2 regions of the Colwellia sp. BRX10-1 genome follow, and region 2 is predicted to be linked to the other one. Evidence: predicted binding sites of a transcription regulator. Region 2 holds the regulator's gene; the other holds the start of a gene.
The links. The regulator FliA, encoded in region 2, starts transcription of late flagellar genes. The targets are predictions, from matches to a motif close to CTAAAGNTNNNNNNNNNNNNGCCGATA.
Positions count from the first base shown of each region.

Region 1: a site for FliA is predicted at 2,320-2,346, ahead of H4J75_RS11925 (VC2046/SO_2500 family protein). Genes of this name have one in related genera too.

Region 1 covers NZ_JACGWC010000013.1:35,308-39,439, reverse strand. The annotation lists gene H4J75_RS11935 (hypothetical protein) at 391-882, shown strand; gene H4J75_RS11930 (YchJ family protein) at 978-1,487, shown strand; gene H4J75_RS11925 (VC2046/SO_2500 family protein) at 1,740-2,285, opposite strand; gene xthA (exodeoxyribonuclease III) at 2,490-3,296, shown strand; gene rlmA (23S rRNA (guanine(745)-N(1))-methyltransferase) at 3,313-4,128, shown strand.
Region 2 covers NZ_JACGWC010000001.1:95,776-99,907, forward strand. The annotation lists gene H4J75_RS00425 (chemotaxis protein CheA) at 1-1,473, opposite strand, end outside; gene H4J75_RS00430 (protein phosphatase CheZ) at 1,487-2,230, opposite strand; gene cheY (chemotaxis response regulator CheY) at 2,279-2,662, opposite strand; gene H4J75_RS00440 (RNA polymerase sigma factor FliA) at 2,714-3,433, opposite strand; gene H4J75_RS00445 (MinD/ParA family protein) at 3,508-4,132, opposite strand, start outside.

The sequences.
Region 1 (4,132 bases), on a different contig from region 2:
GACTCAAGGTGTTTTATCTCAAAGTTATTGTCGGTTATTACAGAAATATTCGCCATAAAAAAATGAACGTTAATAGCGGTTATTCATCAAATGACCTGTTTATTCATAGGGGGATATTTACCTTAAATATTCAGTGAATGAAAATAACAAACTTTTATTAAGGAAAGCTTAAGAGCTAACAATTGTTTATCGCTAAAATCCCCTAGCATAGCATTGGGCCAACAAATACTAGTGGTATCTTCAATACTGTTGGTGCTATTCCCCTCATTTACTGGCGTTTATTACATTAGATCCTTCAGTAGGATCAATTAATATTAATCATAAAAAGTGCTTGAATAAACACCAAAAACGATATACTGTACATACATACAGTATATCGAGGTTTTAAAAATGAATTCAATAAATCACATTAATACCAACACCTTAGCGTTAAAAACTACAACTATGGCTATCAAAAAACACAAATGGTGTGATGTTAGAAGTATTGCTAATGCCATAGAACTATCTCAGCAGTATACTGAAATCTTCAAAAATCATGATTTAGATAACAAATGGATCCTGATGATAAACCCTGAAGAGAAGCCGCTTCAGCAATTGTCTGATCAAGGAAAAATAGACCCTAAAAGAATCTTAAAAGTTAATCTTCATCAACGTAATATCTCACTAAATACCATTAAAGATGCTTTAGAAAAAGGTCACTGTTCGGCTGTTATTTTGTGTAATGCCACCTTAGATAAATCACAATTAAGCCAACTCACTCAATTCGCAGAAAAAGGACAAACTCAATGCATTATTTTAACCAAGCAAACTCAAAAACGTTTAAACCAGCAACGACTAAAAAATTACGTCACTCTTTCGGATTCTTCTTTATTGTTACATTAATTGAGTTTGAAGCGATTTTGCCGTTATTAAAACAGAAAATAAAATTTTGCTCTGCTAAAATAGATCAACTACTTTTCTAAAATAATGTCGACTTTATGCAATGCCCATGTGGTTCAAATATTAGTTTTCAGCAATGCTGCTGCTTATTAATAAATCAAGAGACCTGTGCACAATCACCAGAGCAATTGATGCGTTCTCGCTATAGCGCCTATGCAACAGAGGCTGCTGATTATATTTATCAGACTTATGCTCAAGCTAGCAGAGCTTTACAATCAATCGCTGATATATCAGCATGGGCCAAAGAAACCAAATGGTTAAAACTAACCATTAATGCTGCCAGTGATTATACCGAGCTTAATGATCAAAATGCTGTAAACGCTGACAATAAAGAGCAACACTTACCGACGGTTTGCTTTTCGGCTTATTACCAACATCAAGGTGAGTATTTTCTGATGAAGGAAACATCACGCTTTGTTGTTGAAAAGGGGCAATGGCGATATTTAGATGGTGAAGTCAGTAACAATGAAGCGCTGATAGCACCAAAAAGAAACCAAGCTTGCTTTTGCGATAGTAATAAAAAATTTAAACAATGCTGTGGCCGGTAAATTCAACAATTAACAATCAAGTTCTTCCCAAAAGAAACCAGCGATGCTTTTGTCATAGCAATAAAAATTTAGACAATGCTGTAGCAAGTAAACTCAACAATTAACAATCAAGTCTCCTGCAAAAGAAACCAGCGATGCTTTTGTCATAGCAATAAAAATTTAGACAATGCTGTCGCCAGTAAACTGAAAAAGTTAATCACAAATAACGTTAACACAAACGCACGATTTTATTGGCATGCTAATGCAATAACCTTATGCTATAGCATCAAGTAACGGCGCTTTAACGATAGTGTTATGCACGGCGTTAAGCCAACCTTTAGTATCGAATGATAATCTTGAACTGTCGGTGTCTTGCGGCGTATTATTCTTTGTATGATTAAATTTTTTCTGGCAGTACAGCGAGGTATTATTTAATACTTCTTGTCTGATATGCTTTTTATCATCTCGAAAAGCAAGCGGTTTAGGCAACAAAGCATTTGATAAACGTAATTCTGCTAGGTTATTCTGCTGAATAAGTTCTGCTTGATCAAATATTGCTGTGCTGTGATTTTCATTCAGAGATAAAGGTGCTTTATCAGGAAGGTCAAACTCTTTACGTAAGCTTGCATCATTAGTCGTTTTAGTGTCAACGACAGTTTTTGGCAAAGAAAATTGACTATGGCTAGGTACGTCATCACTTAGCATTGCCAATAAGAGTGAAAAGTCAGCTCGTCGAGCGCTGTGCACACTTACATTAAGTTGTTCACCTAATTGTAATTCGTGTACCAGAATTTGACTGTCAACTGACTCTGTAAGCAATGTACTTCAACTTTATTATTTTCTCTAAAGCTTATATCGGCAATCCTTTAATTTAGTTGAGTTTAATTTCTATTTATTTACACATTTACCTGTCTATTAAAAAGTTGATGTTAATAAGTACCTAATTCACTTCACTAGCAATTAATAATAACCTTCTCTGATAACTTCTGGTAGCATGTGGAAAAAATCAATATCGAGTCTTTTATGAAAATCATTAGCTTTAACATTAACGGCCTTCGTGCGCGTTTACACCAACTTCAAGCCATCATTGATAAGCACCAGCCTGATATTATTGGCTTACAAGAAATCAAAGTTCATAATGATGCTTTTCCCGTTGAAGCTGTTGAAGCTATGGGTTATCACGTTTATTTTCATGGTCAAAAAGCACATTATGGTGTGGCTATGTTATGTAAAAAAGCAGCCAATATTGTTAAAATGGGCTTTGCTAGCGATACTGAAGAGTCTCAAAAACGTATGGTGATGATTGAGACCACCAATGAACAAGGTGAAAAAGTAACGGTATTAAACGGTTATTTCCCGCAAGGCGATAACATCGCTCATGAAACAAAATATCCCTATAAGCGTCAATTTTATAAAGACTTGATGACCTATTTAAATGATAACCATACCCCAGATGAGCACGTAGTCATTATCGGCGATATTAATATTTCACCTGCTGATTTAGATATTGGTATTGGTGAGCCTAACCAAAAGCGTTGGTTAAAGACTGGTAAGTGTAGTTTTCAACCAGAAGAAAGAGAATGGCTTGCAACTTTAATGGCTTGGGGATTTAAAGATACGTTTAGAGAATTGCATCCAACAAAAGCGGAACGTTATTCTTGGTTTGACTATCGTTCTAAAGGTTTTGTTGATAATCGTGGTTTACGCATCGATGTGGTTTTGGCAACGCACAAGATGGCGGCAACGTGTATCGAAGCCGATATTGATTACGAACTACGTGCTATTGAAAAACCTTCAGATCACGCGCCGATTTGGTCTACTTTTAAGTAGCTGTTGAGTAAATACTATGTTCCTTGCTCAATACGTTTGCCCCATTTGTAAAAAATCATTAGTGTTAGCTAACCAAAGCTATCGTTGTCAGAACAACCATAGCTTTGATGAAGCAAAAGAAGGTTATGTAAACTTATTGCCCGTTCAACATAAACATTCAAAGGACCCTGGTGATAACAAAGCCATGGTTAACGCACGTCGTCAATTTCTAGATAAAGGCTTTTATCAACCGCTCGCTGATGAATTACAATCTCTATATCAACAATATGGTGATTTAACAAAGCCGGTATTTGATGCTGGCTGTGGTGAAGGTTTTTATACTCAACAGTATGTAAGGCCTACCAACCGTGTTTATGGTATTGACATTGCAAAAAATGCGGTTAAAAATGCCGCTAAAAAATATAAAGATTGTCAATTTAGTGTTGCCACCTTGTCGCAGTTACCTTTTAGTGAAAACTACTTTTCTTGGATCAACTCTATTTACGCACCAATTCTTGAAGAAGAATTCACTCGGGTATTAGCTAATAATGGCTATTTAGTCACAGTAACGCCGGCAAAAAATCATTTAATTGAACTAAAAGCATTAATATACCGAACAGCGCAACAACATGATATGACTAAAAGTCCTATTGAAAATTTAACATTGATTGCACAAAAAGAAGTGAACTATGAGATGAGATTTGCTGAAGGTGAAGATATTATTAACTTATTAGCAATGACCCCTTTTGCCTTTAAAACGACTGAAACCTTACTTAACGATTTAAGAACAAGAAATAGTTTCACTTGCCAAGCTGATTTTTTGATACGGCTTTATAAAAACACGGTCAATTAACGTT
Region 2 (4,132 bases):
AGCAGCAGAGTCAGCGTCAAGAACACCACGAGTAATCGCAATTTCTTTGAGCTTTTCTGCATTCATGCCTGCACCATCATCTTTGATGGTTAATAATATATGGTCACCCTCTTGAGAAGCAGAAAGCACCACGACACCTTCTCTTGGTTTCCCCAATGCTTCTCGCTTATCAGGCATTTCGATACCGTGATCTACAGAGTTTCTCACTAAATGCACTAATGGATCTGCGAGTGCCTCAACAAGGTTTTTATCTAGATCGGTTTCTTCACCTTTTAGCACTAATTTAATTTCTTTGTCTAAACTGCGCGCTAAATCTCGAACAACTCGAGGAAATCGTCCAAAGACTTTCTTGATTGGCTGCATACGGGTTTTCATTACCGCACCTTGCAAATCAGTCGTTACCGCATCAAGGTTAGAAACAGCTTTCGTTAAATCTTCATCCTCTTTGGTTAAGCCCAAACTTGTTAAGCGATTTCTCACTAAGACAAGCTCACCAACCATATTCATAATTTGATCAAGACGTTTAGTGTCAACCCTAACAGTTGTTTCACCCTGCATTGCTTTAGCGGGTGCTTTTTCTGGCACTGGCGCTTTAGCGACAGGTTTAGCTGCAGGAGCTACAGGTGCTGGCTTCGCGGCTGGTGTTTGAGCAACAGGTGTTGGTGCTGGTGCTGGTGTTGGTGCGCTAGGTGCTGGAGTAACAGATAATTTCGGCGCTTGACCTTGACCATGTAATTCGTCTAATAAAGCTTCAAAGTCATCGTCACTTATTTCGTCTGATGAACTGTTATTCGATGAAGATGGTTTACTTGAATTATTAGCAGCGACTTCAGGCGAAAAAGCACCTTGACCGTGAAGTTCATCGAGTAAGGATTCAAATTCGTCATCTGAAATATCATTGCTGTCTGAAGACGTTGCTGTTGCTTCAGGTGCTGGGGCTGGCGTAGAAGCTGAGCCACCACCATGGAGTTCGTCGAGAAGTCGTTCAAATTCATCTTCTGACATTTCATCGCTAGAAGAACTTTCGCTTTCATGAGTAGCTACTGCTTCAACAACGACTGGCGCAGGCGCTTGCTCTTTGCCTTCTGGTTGGCTTAAACGATGCAATTCTGCAAGTAATTGAGCATCAGCTTTATCAAGTTTCTCGCCGTTTTGAACTTGTACAAACATTTCATTTACAACATCAAGCGCTTGTAAAATAACATCCATTAGGCTTGCACTAACACTACGTTGGTTGGTACGTAACAGATCGAAAATATTTTCCGCGCCATGACATACGTCAACTAAATTATGTAATGCTAAAAATCCGGCCCCACCTTTAACGGTGTGAAAACCTCTAAAAATAGCATTTAATAATTCGGCATTATCGGGGTCGTTTTCAAGTTCTACGAGTTGTTCCGAAAGCGTTTCAAGTATTTCTCCAGCTTCTATTAAAAAATCCTGAAGAATCTCTTCATCTTGCTCAAATGACATCCAGCAACTCCTATTAAAATCCTAAACTTGATAAAAGGTCATCAACATCATCTTGGTCAGCGACAACATCATCACGTTGTGCTGCATTAACGATCGGGCCTTCAACTAAGTTATCACCTACTTTAGGTTTACTTCGCTCTGCATTACTATCTGTCGTAATACCAAAAGCGGTTAGCATACCAATCAAGCTATCCTCTACTTCACGAACTAGATCAATAACTTTACGAATAACTTGTCCGGTTAAATCTTGAAAATCTTGCGCCATCAAAACATCAGTCATTAAATCATGCATACGCACTGATTCTCTATCTGTCGTTTTTAATAATAAATCTATATCAACACATAAACTTTTAAATTCAGTTAATTCCAATTTGTTATGCATTAATTTTTGCCATAACGGATTAACAGCCTTTATTTGCTTTTGTATCGTATCCACAACGGGAAAAATAGATTCAACAGCATCCATGGTTTTATTAGCGGCTTCTTCCGTTCGCGTTATAACGTAGTTTAGACGTTCTTGAGCATCGGGGATATCTGCTGTCGCTAAATCATTTAACCTGGAATCTAATTGAAAATTATTTAATGAGTCATGTAGTTGGCGAGTCAGCTTGCCTATTTCAGCAAACAATTCAGAATTAATTGGATTTTGAATTTCAGCAATTAATTCATCTGCCTTGTCTTGTTGACCACTTTCTAAATATTCGACCAGTAGCTTTGCTTCTTCCAAAGAAACATGCACATTTGTATTCGCACTCATGCAAAAACCTCACGTTTAGATTAATTAATTATCTATCTAATTAAGGAATTAACCTAAGCGTTGAAATATTTTATCTAACTTGGCGTTTAACGTCGCTGCGGTAAATGGTTTTACAATATAGCCATTAACACCCGCTTGAGCCGCCATCACAATTTGTTCTTTCTTTGCTTCAGCAGTAATCAGCAATACTGGGATATGTGATAACTTTGCATCGGCACGGATGGCTTTGAGCAAATCAATACCTTGCATACCTGGCATATTCCAATCAGTTACAACAAAGTCAAAAGAGCCTTCTTTTAACATCGGTAAAGCAGTGCTACCGTCATCTGCTTCTGAAATGTTAGTGAAACCTAAATCTCGTAACAAGTTTTTGACGATACGTCTCATCGTTGAAAAATCATCAACAACAAGAACTTTCATATTTTTATCCAAGGCACCCTCCGGTGAGAACATTTTAAAATTGTGATTATATGTATATTCTACTCAACTTTGCCAAGATTGCATACGTCCTTTTAACCTATGCATCGCTTGACTGTGAATTTGGCTAACACGCGACTCACTTACATCAAGCACTTGACCAATCTCTCGAAGATTTAATTCTTCGTCGTAATATAGTGACAGTACTAGAGCTTCGCGTTCGGGTAAAGTGGAAATGCATGCTGTTAACGATTTTTTAAAAACTATTTTTTCAAAATTATCATAGGGATCGTTATTATTCACATCTTCCATATTCGATATAGCATCTGCCCCCGTACTTAAGTCTTCAATACCAATTATTTTACCGGTACTTACCTCACTTAGAATATGATGGTAGTCATTTAACGAAATATCAAGTTTTTCAGCAACTTCAATATCAGTTACATCACGACCTAAACTTGCTTCAAGCAATTTTATCGCTTCACTGACCATGCGGCTATTTTTATGAACAGAGCGGGGAGTCCAGTCACCACGGCGTATTTCATCAAGCATAGCACCACGGATACGAATACCAGCAAAGGTTTCAAAACTTGCACCTTTGCCGTGATCAAAATTATTAGACGCTTCAAGCAGGCCTATCATGCCTGACTGAATAAGGTCATCAACCTGCACGCTCGCAGGTAACCTTGCTAATAGGTGATAAGCGATTCTTTTCACTAAAACTGTATGCTGCGAAATTATAGCAGATTTATCAGTTTGAATACTGTAAGCATTTGGTTTTACCACTATCGCTCACTCGCTAAATTATAGGAAAGATATAGAACTTTCAACAAAGTACTCATATCTGATTACTATTGTTATTAATGTTCTAACAATTGTTCAATAAAAAACTCTAAATGACCTGACGCTTGTTTAGGCACCGGCCATTTAATTAAATTACCTGCTAAAGATTTAAAAGCAACCGCTGCAGGCGATTGTGGATAAGCTTCAACAATTGCTTTTTGTTTTCTAACGGAATTTCTTATATTTTCGTCAAATGGAATGACAGCAACGAGTTCAAGCGCAACATCTAAAAATCGATCGGTAACTTTAGAAAGCTTACCAAAGAGTTGTTGTCCTTCTCTTGGCGTTCTCACCATGTTGGCAACAACTTTAAATTTAAATACGCCATGATCTCGACTTAATAATTTCATTAAGGCGTAGCAATCAGTAATAGATGTAGGTTCATCACAGACCACTAACATCACATCTTGTGAGGCACGGCAAAAGCTTAGTACCATGTCGGAAATACCGGCTGCAGTGTCAACAATAAGCACATCAAATTTTGTGTTCATATCACTAAAAGCGCGAATTAAACCCGCATGTTCAGCAGGCGTTAAATCGACCATAGATTGTGAACCTGACGTAGCAGGAATGATATTAATACCAGCGGGACCTTCAATAATTATATCGTCTAATTCACACTCGCCAGAAAGCACATGTGAT